2 linked regions of the Ammoniphilus sp. CFH 90114 genome follow. The protein of the gene in region 2 interacts with the protein of the main gene of each other region in a pairwise test. Links are inferred from orthologs where the notes say so. Each region holds a gene or a part of one and is shown on either strand. Other genes may lie near its edges.

Region 1 (5,326 bases), on a different replicon or contig from region 2:
TTTCCTACGACAAAACCCACTCGCCAGCCAGCCATGTTATAAGTTTTGGAAAGTGTATATACTTCGATCCCCACTTCTTTCGCTCCCGGGGCTTGGAGAAAGCTCACTGGCTTTTGTCCATCAAATCCAATTGCCCCATAGGCAAAGTCATGACAGACCACAATCCCATGTTTGTCTGCATATTGAATCGTTTCTTCAAAGAAAGAAAGTGGCGCCGTCGCTGCAGTGGGATTATTAGGATAATTCAAGAACATAAGTTTAGCTTTATTTACATCTTCAATAGGAATAGCTGAATAATCCGGTAGGAATTGATTCGCTTCTCGAAGAGGCATAAAGGACATGCGAGCCCCTGTTAAAGCAACCCCCGACCAATAATCTGGATATCCTGGATCTGGCACTAGGCAGATATCTCCAGGGTTTAATAAGACTTGACATACTTCAATTAAGCCTGTTTTCCCCCCAAAAACGATAGCCACTTCTTGTTCTGGATCCAACTCAACATCGAATTCACTTTTATACCAATGAGCAACCGCTTCTTTCAATTCCCTGCGCCCTTGGAATGGGGGATATTTATGGTGAATAGGATTAGCTACGGCACGTTGCATCTCTTCCACGATATGCTCAGGGGTAGGTAGATCTGGATTTCCTTGACCTAGATTAATTATATCGTGTCCTGCCGCTGCCTCCCTTTGCACCTTCGCGACAAGCGTAGCGAAAAATTGAGTTGGCAAGCCTTTCATAATATCAGCTGATTCAATGTTCATGCTTTCATTCCCCTTACATGATTACTCCATGCCTTAGTTTTTCCGAAGACGTTTCGCAATATAGTTCCCAATGGACTGAACCCCTTGAACAATAATAATTAAGAGAATAACAGTCCAAAGCATAACATCAAGTTCCCATCGCTGATAACCGTAACGAATCGCTAAGTCTCCTAAACCACCCGCACCAATCACCCCTGCCATCGCGGTTGCCCCGATCAAACCGATCGTCGCAATGGTTAAACCTAATGATATTGCTGGTCTAGCTTCTCTGATCATCACACGCCAGATAATCTGTCTTCTGCTTGCTCCCATAGATTTAAAAGCCTCAATAATTCCAGGGTCCACTTCGAGAAGAGCAGATTCCATTAATCTTGCAATGTAGGGAGCCGTATAGACCACAAGAGGTACGATAGCTCCTTTAACACCAATGGCAGTCCCTACGATAAACTTCGTAAATGGGATAATAGCAACCATAAGAATAACAAAAGGCACCGATCTAAGAATATTAATTATGACATTCAAGACATTATAGATCATGACATTCTCAAAAATATGCTTCGGACGAGTAACCACCAATAGAACACCAAGCGGGAGTCCTATTAATGCCGAGATCGATAAAGCGTAAAATACCATCCACCAAGTTTCAATTAAGGATTGAATATATAGATCGCTTCGATCAAATAAACTAGTCAACATCCTGCAGCACCTCCACACTCAAGCCTTCACTTTGCAAGTACTCCATTCCTTGTTGAATTACACTCGCTTCACCTGTTAGCTTCAAGATGAGACTTCCAAAGGTGGTTTCCTTAATTTGTGTTATATTCCCAAACAAGATATTGGGACGAAGCGGAAAACGGGTAGCCAGTTCAGCAAAGACAGGTTCTGTTGTTGTTTCACCGACAAAAGAGACACGGATGATTTCCCCATTTGCCCTTTCGTTTTTAAACTTAAGTTGAAGATTTTGAGGTAAATTAATGTCAAAAACATTTTTAATGAAGTTTTTGGTCGTTTGGGTTTTAGGTTGTGAAAATATCTCTAATACACTTCCCTGCTCTACAACCTGCCCATTTTCCATAACCGCCACATGATCACAAATTTTCTTAATGACATGCATTTCATGGGTAATCAACATAATTGTGATTTGAAATTTCTTATTGATATCCAATAGTAAATCCAAAATAGAGTCAGTAGTCTGGGGATCTAGGGCAGAGGTTGCTTCATCACAAAGAAGGATTTCTGGATCATTAGCTAATGCTCGAGCAATCGCTACTCTTTGCTTTTGCCCCCCTGATAATTGTGATGGATAAGAAGCCCCTTTATCTGACAATCCGACTAAACCTAATAATTCATTAACTTTCTTTTCGATTATATGCTTTGGCGTATTAGCTAACTCAAGAGGGGCTGCAATATTTTCAAACACCGTACTAGATGAAAGTAAATTAAAGTGCTGAAAGATCATTCCTATTTTCCGCCTTGCCTCACGTAGGTTGCGCTCAGATAGATTTGTCATTTCAACCCCATTTACCATGACAGATCCTGAACTAGGCGTCTCCAAGAGATTAACACAACGGATCAAGCTGCTTTTTCCGGCACCACTAAACCCAATAACTCCGAAGATTTCACCCTTCTTTATCTCTAGGCTAACGTTCTTAACCGCCTCTACATTGCGTCCATTTTGTTCATATGTTTTATATAAATTTTTGATAACAATCATTGAGTACCCAACCTCCAAACATCTTTGCTCATAGACCAAACAAAAAGAAGGACCCCCTGTTGGAGGTCTTCTCTTCCCTTTTCAAAAGCATCTCCTAATCCTCTTTTTTCCTGCATACAAGGAAAACTACCAGGATGGTACAACAGATCCTTGGAAATGCTCTTCTATAAACTTCTTAACTTCGTCAGAGTGATAAGCTTTTACAAGCTTTTGAAATTCTGGACGATCTTTATCAGCTGTACGTACGGCAATAAGATTTACCCACGGAGAATCACTAGGCTCAATAAAGATGGAATCCTTCGTTGGAACATATCCATGCTCCATCGCAAAGTTCGTATTGATTGCTGCTACCGCAAGATCATCAAGAGCCTTAGGAATAAATGCAGCTTCTAGTTCTTTAAACTTCAAGTTCTTAGGATTCTCAGCAATATCGTGAATCGTAGCTTTAACTCCTACCCCTTCCTTCAACTTAATTAAGCCTGCTTCCTCAAACAGTTGAAGTGCTCTTGCTCCATTCGTTGGGTCGTTTGGTAATCCTACTTGTGCCCCATCTTCTAGTTCACTGACATCTTTAATTTTAGTAGAGTAAAGTCCCATTGGGAAGTTAATGTTGTTAGCTAGTTTTACAAGATCTAAGTTATGATCTGCCTTGAATCTTTCCAAGTAAGGCTCATGCTGGAAACTATTAGCATCCAATTCCCCTTCTGCTAATACCTTATTTGGTTGCACATAATCGTTAAAGGCAACAATTTCAATTTCAAGGCCATCTTTTGCTGCTACCTCTTTTACTTTTTCCATTACTTCTTCGTGAGGACCAGCAGTTACCCCTACTTTAATCTTGGTAACTTGGTCTCCACCGCCACTAGCTTGACTTGGCTGATCGGAAGAACTTCCACACCCCGCAAGAAGTGATACTGCTAAAATAGAAGTTGTTAACACCTTTGTCCACTTTTTCATTTTCTAATACTCCCCTTCATATGTGTATTCGTGTTAAGGAGAGCGAACCTTTTTACTGTCAGCTACCAGGGCCCTTGGTTGTTTGACAAATAAAAAACCTCTTCGCTCAGAGAAGAGGTTTGACGTGTAGTAGTCACGGTCACGCTCTTATCTGTCAGGACAATTCGTCCTGTGGAATTGGCACAGCATCTTCTCTTTGAAGATCCGCTGCCGGGTTTCATCGGGCCAGTCCCTCCACCTCTCTGGATAAGAAAACAATTCCGATTGGAATTGTTTTATTTAATTGTTACTCTTACTCTACCATCCGACTCCATTGTTGTCAACATTATCTTTCGATCTGTTGAAAAATGCCGAATGTGAAGAAGTTAACGATATTGAGAATATTACGTTTTACTCATTATGTCAACGAAAAAAGATGAAGTCTTTATAATTTGAACAATCTGAGTAAATGAAAAAAGCCGGAGTTCTACTCCGACTTAAGGCTTACTCTTGATTATCAGGCATCAAAGATACAGGACGTTGTGGAAGGAAAGTCGAGATGGCGTGCTTATAGACTAATTGTTGCTTGCCATCGCTATCAATCACGATTGTAAAATTATCAAATGCACGAATGAGACCTCTCAATTGGAATCCGTTCACTAAATATATGGTAACGGGAACATTTTCCTTTCTTAAGTGGTTAAGAAACGTATCCTGAATGTTGATGGAATTTGCCATTGGGGGTTTACCTCCTCTATTTATATCTTAACAGTTATATTCGTTATCTTACCTAATCTTTCCTGCTACAAAGCTTCGAATATTTTCGACAAGCTCAGCTCTATCCCCAGGTTCTGTCATATCGAGCCAGTTGATATCTTTCATAGACCTAAACCAAGTCAATTGACGCTTAGCAAAATTACGGCTATTCTTTTTAATTCGTTCAATCGCTTCATCTAGCGATGTTTTACCATGTAAGTAATCTATGACCTCTTTATAACCAATTCCTTGCAGTGAAGGTATACTGCTATCATATCCTTGATCCAGCAATCTCTGAACTTCAGCCACAAGGCCTTGACTAATCATCAAGTCCACTCTCATATTTATTCTCTCATAGAGAAGTGTGCGTTCCATAGTCAATCCCAGAAGACAGAGCTGATAGGGGGATTCGGAAGAACGCTGTTGATATTCGGCCATCGGCTTACCCGTTAATTCATAGATTTCAAGGGCACGGATAACTCTTTTTACATCATTTTGATGCAATCGCTTAGCTGTAATTGGATCAATGGCCTGCAAGCGCTGATGGAGTGCTTCCTTCCCATGGAGTTCCGTATACTCTTCTAAGGCTGTACGCAAGGATAGGTCCTTCTGCGCTTCTGAGAACTTGTACTCATAGATGACGGACTGGATATACAGCCCTGTTCCTCCCACGATCATAGGAAGCTTACCCCTCAGATTGATTTCCGTAATGAGCTGGCGTGACTGATGCTGAAAATCAGCAACCGAGAAATCTTTATCCGGCTCAAGGATATCAATCAAATAATGAGGAACCGAATCCATCTCAGCTTCTGTAATCTTGGCTGTTCCGATATCCATTCCCTTATAAACCTGCATGGAATCCCCCGAGATGATCTCACCATCTAGCGCCTTAGCCAGATCGATACTTAAGGACGTTTTCCCCACTGCAGTCGGACCTACAATCACGAGGAGTTTCTCTTTATTACTCATGTCTTATTCTCCTTCAAACCTCGAGGATGCCATAGGCGACTTCCTTGTTCTCGTTGTAGATCATGGTAAATCCCAAGCGATCGAATTCTCGGCTATCCCTTCGCTCCTTAAGAACTACGCGACGCCTGGCCACCCGAACGGCTTCCTGAATGGCGGTCGTTTCAAGAGGGGATGGGTTAGCAAAGCC
Region 2 (7,837 bases):
GCATTCACCATAACCAGCTTCCGTAATCACTTCTCGAGTTAAGGCATCCGCTTCTTTGCCAGTAAGACCTGGCCTGATTTCAGTAACCCCTCTCAACTGGGCTTTTAAGACTGTCTCATAAATTTCCCTAAGCTTCTCATTAGGCTCACCAACTGCAACGGTTCTCGTCAAGTCTGATATATAACCATTGTAATAAGCTCCAAAATCCATCGTCACAAGTTCCCCGGATTGAATTACTTTATCGCTAGCCACTCCGTGTGGTAAAGCGCCCCTCTGTCCAGAAGCAACAATGATATCAAAGGAAGAGGATTTTGCTCCTAGTTTGCGCATATAAAACTCGATTTCTAGGGCTACATCGCGTTCAGACACACCAGGCTTAATAAATCCAAGAATATGCTTGAAGGTATTGTCTGCCATCTGGCACGCTTGTTTGATTACGGCAATTTCGTCTGCAGATTTGATCATTCGGAGTTCCTCAACAATCCCCTGAGTCCCGATCCAATCCCCGTTGGCTCCGCAAGCTTGTAGTCCCTCATACAAAGCATAAGAGACATACTGCTTTTCGAAACCAATCTTGGATGGTTGAGTGATTTGCAATTGTTTTCCAACCTCTTCAAGCAAAGTTCCTTGATGACGAATCACTTCAAAATCTGGAGCCTGATCAGCCGCTTGGTCTTCATAACGAAAATCAGTGAGCAACAGAGCCTTATCTAAGGTAATGAGCAAGTAACCTGCACTACCGGTAAAGCCACTTAGGTATCTCCGGTTCAATAGACTTGTGATGAGTAGGCTATCTAGCCCTTGCTTCTCCATCTTTTCTCTTAATTGCCATAATCGATTCTTCATCATGTGTGGTCACCTCCGGTTACATGATCGTATAGAGCTGTTAATGCTAATTCATACCCTTTAGTACCCAACCCTACAATCTGTCCAATAACCACAGGTGAAATGACGGAATGGTGACGGAATTCTTCTCTCTTATGAACATTGGAAATATGGACCTCAATAACCGGCATATTAACGGCCGCAATTGCATCTCTTATGGCATAACTATAATGGGTGAAGGCCCCAGGATTAATAATGATACCGTCCAAAGTTTGGAAGGCTTCATGGATTCTATCAATAATTTCTCCTTCATGATTCGATTGGAAAAATCGAAGCCTGCAATCTTGGAGTCCTTCCGCTTGTTTTACTAAGCGCTGCTCTACATCCCCTAACGTCTCGTATCCATAGACACTCGGTTCTCTTCGGCCCAGCATATTCAGATTAGGCCCATTAATAATAAGAAAGGTTGGCATATTGGATAACCTCCTATAAATTGGAGATTCTAGTTCTTTTACTTTGCCAATTTTATCACAAGCCTTACCATTTGAATACTACCTTGCCGCTCCTTCTTTACTTGCAAACTCGGTGGATAGAGAAAATCCAACGAATAATCCCCAGAGGATAAATAAGCATAACTCCGTGGTAAATGTATTCATTCCCAACACATGAATCGGCTTATTAGTGAAACCGATTAATGGATTCAAAACATAATAAAAAAAACCGAAACCTCCTACTCCAAGGCCAATGCCTATCCATGGAGAATAGAACCTAGCTAAGGTAAAAACATAGGCTAGAGCCACTAAAATAGAAAGTACGGTTGCAAACCCAACACCTGTAAACTGGGCTAACGGTCGATCCACCAACTCGGGCTGGAAAAAAGGGGTCACAAATAAGGAAGGTCCTACCTTCGTGAAATTCATAAAGTAGGCAACATAGCCAAGCATCGTCCAAAAGGCGCCCCCAATTCCCCCAATAATCATTGCGGCTTTAATCTTACGCATTTTGACATCTTGCATACTTTCTTCTTTCATAAGTTAAACCCCCGTTAATTAGTCGCTCCTAGTATACCCCTTCGTCCCCAGTAAAAAACAAAAACCAGAATGCAGACATCCATTCTGGTTTTTGAAAAAATGATTATTTGTGCTCGGCTAACCAAGCCGCAACGAGTTCAGCATCGGCACCTTGGAGCATCTTTGGAGGCATGCCACCTTGACCATTATTGATAATACCAAGTATTTGCTCCTCGGACAGTTTAGCCCCAACCTGTTTAAGGGCAGGTCCTGCGCCACCGGACAGATCGGCGCCGTGACAAGCTGCACATCCTTGGTTATATTTCGCCTCAGCAGCTGTTGCATCCACCGTACCACCGCCGCCAGCTGCCGGTTGTTGCTGCTCTGCAGGAGCAGGTGCAGGTGCTGGGGCTGCTTGATCACCGCCTCCACCACCACAGGCTGCTAATGCGGCGATAAGAGTGGTACTTAATGCTATCGAAACAATACGCTTCATTTCTTCACCCCCTCCATCTCTCATATTACTTATCATTACCTCCTTTATTCAAGTACAACCGGTAAATGTTGCTAATTGTTCACATTTTATTTAATTCTGGACTGTAGGTACGTTAAATAGCAAAATCTTACAGAATATCGGGTTTAACCCACTGGAAATCCAAGCCCACGATGATGTAAAATAGAAGAAATACACTATTCTCTCCTTTTTATTTTCGAATGGGGATACAGCTAGGAAAGGAAGATAAACCTTGTCACAACAAAAACCGATAGCCTATGGAGGTCAAGCCGTTGTCGAAGGGGTCATGTTTGGCGGCCGCAAGGTCATCGTGACGGCCATCCGAAGAAATGATGATACCATCGAATATTTTGAAGAGGAAAGAAAAGCAAACCCTGTCTTAAACAAATTTAAGAAAATACCTTTTGTCCGAGGAATTGTCGGGTTAATTGAAGCAAGTGCCAATGGTTCCAAACACCTTAACTTCTCTACGGAGAGATATGACGTCACCCCTGGGGAAGAGCAACTAGAAGAGGATAAGGACTCATCCTGGAATTTAACCATGATCCTTGGGGTAGCCGTAGTCGGTGTTCTCTCGTTTATCTTTGGTAAGCTCATCTTTACCATTGCACCAGCCGTTTTAGCGGATGTCCTGTTTACTCGCTGGGTCACCAACAACATTTTACAGAATCTTATAGAAGGTGTAATTAAGATCCTCCTTTTATTAGCGTATCTATTCGCCATATCCCAAACTCCATTGATAAAGAGATTGTTTCAGTACCATGGCGCAGAACATAAAGTGATTAATACGTATGAGGCAGGAGTGCCACTAACCGTAGATAATGTCCAGGGGTTTTCAAGACTTCACTACCGATGCGGTAGCAGCTTTATTATTTTCACCGTTATCGTAGGTGTCGTTATCTACTCCTTCTTCCAGTATGACACGTTATGGGAAAGGATATATCAGCGAATTCTTCTTCTTCCTGTGGTCATCGGGGTATCCTATGAAGTTTTACAATTCAGCAACAAGCTCCGTGATGTTCCTTTGCTTAGGATCTTAGGATATCCAGGACTTTGGCTGCAGAAGCTGACAACAAAGGAACCGGAAGATAAGCAAGTAGAAGTTGCGATCGCTTCCTTTGAGAAGATGATAGAGATGGACAGAGGAGCAGAATTCAATAAACAAGTCGCTACAACAGGTTAAGTTAGATAAGGAGATACTTTCGTCCCATATAGTGAAAATGAGGTGAGACTCTTTGACCAATAACACCAAGTTGTTTTTCATTGTATTATTCTCATTAGCTGCCATTGGTTTAGTCAAGGTACTTAAAACTAACCCAATGATGCTCTTTATCAGCATAGCCTTTTCGATTGGGATTATCTTTCTCCTGGGTCGCTTCATGGGTGGTGGAAGGCGATCTACCGATAAAGGATACCAAAAGGCACTAAAGACCCAAAAGAAAAAAGGCGGGAAACTAAGCCCTACCGAGATTCAGAAGCTCACTCGATTGAAGAAAACTTCCCGTTCTCGTGAGATCCCTTTCAAGGTCATTGAAGGAAATAAGAAAGGGAAATCGCAGAAGGACAAAGAGAATCAGAGTCACTTTCACTAACTTATTTATAAAAAGCTAAAGGACCTATCGCATCATGATAGGTCCTTTTGTTAATTCGAAGTTTCCTTCGTTTCATCTTTTTTCTCTTGTTCCATTTGCTCATCCATATCCTTCAAGCGCTGTAAATCCCTTAATCTTGAAGGGTCTTCATTAAAGTAATGAACTAGGTATTCAATACAAGTAATTGCATCCCAACTCAGATGATGTTCAATCCCTTCCACATCATCATAGATCTGTTCCTGCGAAACTCCGATCATTTCCAAAAAGTTCTCCAATAAGGTATGACGATCAACCAACCGCTTGCCGACCTTTTTCCCTTTGGCAGTCAAAACAAGCCCGCGGTATTTCTCATAAACGAGATATTTGTTGTGATCAAGCTTCTGGACCATTTTGGTGACGGAGGAAGGATGTACGGAAAGAGCTTCAGCTATATCAGATACTCGGGCGTATCCTTTTTCCTCGATGAGCGTATAAATCTTCTCCAAATAGTCTTCCATACTAGGAGTTGGCATATATATCCCCCCATTCATCCTCTACGTCCATAATCACATAACAACAATATTACCTTAAGTTGCTATGGTGAGGCAAGTGAATTTAAGTGGCTTATACGAAATAATAAGCCTGAGGTGAGAAAATCATGGCGACACTAACCCTAGAAAGAAAAACCCAGCATGTAAACAAGCCTTTTGAGCCAGATGTCGTCTTCTTTGAGCCTCAAGCTCTTGAGTATCCGTTGGGTAAGGAGCTCATGAATCGGTTTAAAGGATCGAATACCCCGATCCAGATGACGACTTCCCATAACCAAGTCCGAGGAATTCAAGGAGAATCGGGTTCACCGGAATGGTATCGAAACGCGAAACGGACACTAGTTGTGGGAGTAAAAAGATCCCTGAAATTTGAACCCTCCAAGCCATCAGCAGAATACGCTATACCGCTAGCTACGGGTTGTATGGCTCATTGCCATTATTGCTATTTGAACACGAATGTAGGAACCAAACCCTACATCCGAGTGTATGTGAATCTAGAGGAAATCTACGGGCAAGCAGAAAAATATATGAGAGAACGTGCTCCCGAAATCACCCGATTCGAAGCCGCATGTACCTCAGATCCGGTAGGGATTGAACATATTACAGGGTCATTAAAAAGAACGATCGAGTATTTTGGTCAACAGGAATTAGGACGTCTACGATTTGTTACTAAATTTGCCAATGTAGACTCCTTGCTCGACGCGAAACACAATGGTCATACTCGATTTCGTTTTAGTATTAATGCCGATTATGTGATTCGAAATTTTGAACCTGCTACCTCTTCTTTCTTGGATCGAATCGAAGCCGCTAAGAAGGTGGCTGAAGCAGGATATCCGTTAGGCTTTATTGCCGCCCCTCTCTATCGGTTTGACGGATGGAAAGAAGGGTACGAAGATCTTTTTGAACTACTGGCTCGTGCCTTGCCTTCATCAGCTACAAAAGACTTAACGTTTGAACTGATTCAACATCGGTTTACTAAGGTTGCTAAAAATCTGATCTTAGCACGTTATCCAAAAACCAAATTAGAAATGGACGAAACCAAACGCCAATATAAATGGGGAAAGTACGGACGAGGAAAGTACGTGTATAAGAAGGATGAAGCAGCTGAACTTCAGATGCATCTAGAAAGGCTCGTCCATTCCTATTTTCCTCAAGCTGAAATTAGTTATTTCACTTAATACAAAAGGCGACCAATATGGCCGCCTTTTTATTAATTGGACTGTAAAATTTCGAGCTCCTGAAAAACCGACTCCAAGTAATCGATATCCACTTTGTCCTCTAAAGCACTAAACAGTCCTGCATAGTGTTCCTCTAGCTGCTCTAAGAGCTGCTTTTTCTTTTCCACCGTGTTTTCCTCAAACTGATCGTGGTAGTATTGCTTCATTTTGGATCCACACTGTTGCAAGTAAGTGGTGACAGGTTCTGAAGCCCATTCCTCTAGGCTCTCTCGCATCTTATCCCTGCCTCCCTGTTCGAAAAATTGCTTATGAGATTTAAATTGTGAAAGAATCTTGCGAATAGATGAACCATCGTAATCCAGATCTTCTGGGAATTCAGGTACAGCTAATGAATAAGACTGATATGGGATTTCTAACACAGCTTGAAGTTCTTTTTGCATGTCCTCTATGATCTGAGAAGTTAATTGATTTAATGTTTTCTCTAAGCGTAAAGAAGTTGCCCGAAGTTCCTGGCCCAAAGAAAAAACGATATTGCGGATCATCTCGTCAAAACATTGCTGCAGGATAGCCTTATTATCTCTTCCCTTTTCTTCCTTGATGACGGCTGGATTAAAGGATAAGCTGTACCAATCATTAAATCCATAGAACAAACGCTGTTTAACATAGAAGAGCAGTTCCTCAACTTCCTTCTCCACTGATCCTTTTTCCCGGTCATAATTAAAGGAACTTACCGTACTTTCATCCTTATCTTTGGCCTCGAGATACTGTGACCTTTTACGCGTCTTCACTTCTTCCCCTTCTTTGGCTGACTCAATAAATGAACGAAGAGTCGCACTTGAACGGTTCATCTCTCCTAACGCCGATTGAATGGCAACTTCGGTTAGCTCCTCAATCGTAAAACGAATAAAGTCTTGCTCAAAGGCTTCGAATCCGGAGAAAGCAAGGGCTTCCGCCGGGGGCATAAGGCGTTCGGCCGATTGCGTTCTCTCCCTGTAGACTCTCTCCGCGGAATCCGACAACTTACCTTCCCCTAGCATTCTGGCAAGAAGTGCCGTCTGGCTTGAAACAGGATATAATCGCGGGTTGCGAATCCCGCATGTAAGGAGGTTATCTTTTACGTGCTGAACTACCCCTTGCAATTCGTCCTTAGAACGGGCCAGATCGGCAGCATTCACTAAGAAGAACATCTTATCCATCTCAAAAGTATCTTTGACTCTTCCGAGCTGCTGTAGGAACTCTCGGTCTGCGTGGGAGAAAGCATGATTATAGTAAGTCACAAATAACACCGCATCAGCATTCTTGATATAATCAAAAGCAACCCCCGTATGGCGTGCATTGATGGAATCAGCTCCAGGGGTATCTACAAGGGAAATTCCTTGATCCGTTAAAGGGCAAGAATAGTAGAGCTCAATCCACTCTACAAAACAAGCTTTGTCCTCTTGCGCAACCAATTCCTTAAATTCGTCCATTCCAACTAGAACCTCTTGATCATATTGACCTTCCATGGCAGTAAGACCCCTCTTAACAGCCGCTAAAAAGGAATAATGCGGTTTAGCTGTAGGCAGAATCTCATCTATATTGATGCGATCAATCTTAGACACAGCTTCTTCAATGGAGCTCGCTTGAATCCGGAAGATCGCCAGAGAATGCAACACGTCTTTCGTCATATCTTGCTCACTCTTGATCTTGACGCGGACAGTTCCATGCGGGAACTTACCATTAGGCGGCAATATCTTATTGATCGTGGCTGTTGTCGGATTCGGTGAGACGGGCAATATCATATCCCCCATCATAGCATTGGCAAAAGAAGATTTCCCTGCACTAAACGCTCCAAACAAAGCTACTGTAAATAAGTTTTGCTCTAGTCGATCGGCACGCTGTACCATATTCTTGGCAGCGAGAGCCTGCCCCTTAAGACTTTCTACAAGGTTGGCTGCTTTGCGAAGCCTCGCGGCAGTGGATACCAGCTTAGATTTGTAGTCCTGCTTAAAAGGTGAGGTAGCGACCTTGTTGTTCTCCGACAATACAAGAGTATCCACCTTTTCTTTCTTCACAAGAGTAGGCACTTGTTTATCTTTCCAGGATCTGCGAGCTGCAGGTTGGCTGCTTGCCTTTTCTTCTGCATGGGTGGATGGATGAATGGTGTCGCCCTCTAACAGGAGACTCTCCTTCAACTCTTGTATATAACCTT

Evidence for each region. The genes of interacting proteins can lie anywhere in the genome.
Region 1: the proteins of mntR (region 2) and EIZ39_RS03075 interact in binary tests that used the Escherichia coli proteins (3 or more experiments, as listed by UniProt). The link is inferred for Ammoniphilus sp. CFH 90114 from one-to-one orthologs.

The regions. Positions count from the first base shown.
Region 1 is NZ_SDLI01000001.1:587,784-593,109, reverse strand. Bases 465-3,451 are described here. They hold EIZ39_RS03075 (methionine ABC transporter ATP-binding protein), read right to left. Parts: upstream 2,479-3,451; coding sequence 1,450-2,478; downstream 465-1,449. Other genes in these bases: EIZ39_RS03070 (MetQ/NlpA family ABC transporter substrate-binding protein), read right to left, coding at 2,605-3,435; EIZ39_RS03080 (methionine ABC transporter permease), read right to left, coding at 798-1,460; EIZ39_RS03085 (pyridoxal phosphate-dependent aminotransferase), read right to left, coding at 465-764. Also shown: more of EIZ39_RS03085, read right to left, coding at 1-464; RNA chaperone Hfq, read right to left, coding at 3,919-4,152; tRNA (adenosine(37)-N6)-dimethylallyltransferase MiaA, read right to left, coding at 4,201-5,139; EIZ39_RS03055 (class I SAM-dependent methyltransferase), read right to left, coding at 5,153-5,326. UniProt on the Escherichia coli protein: Part of the ABC transporter complex MetNIQ involved in methionine import. Responsible for energy coupling to the transport system. It has also been shown to be involved in formyl-L-methionine transport.
Region 2 is NZ_SDLI01000002.1:341,936-349,772, reverse strand. The notes cover bases 2,723-5,419. They hold mntR (transcriptional regulator MntR), read right to left. Parts: upstream 4,454-5,419; coding sequence 3,992-4,453; downstream 2,723-3,991. Other genes in these bases: splB (spore photoproduct lyase), read left to right, coding at 4,579-5,419; EIZ39_RS06380 (SA1362 family protein), read left to right, coding at 3,585-3,941; EIZ39_RS06385 (DUF1385 domain-containing protein), read left to right, coding at 2,723-3,532. Outside these bases: EIZ39_RS06405 (M24 family metallopeptidase), read right to left, coding at 1-849; aroQ (type II 3-dehydroquinate dehydratase), read right to left, coding at 846-1,298; EIZ39_RS06395 (YqhR family membrane protein), read right to left, coding at 1,377-1,856; EIZ39_RS27645 (c-type cytochrome), read right to left, coding at 1,960-2,331; more of EIZ39_RS06385, read left to right, coding at 2,582-2,722; more of splB, read left to right, coding at 5,420-5,646; EIZ39_RS06365 (dynamin family protein), read right to left, coding at 5,679-7,837.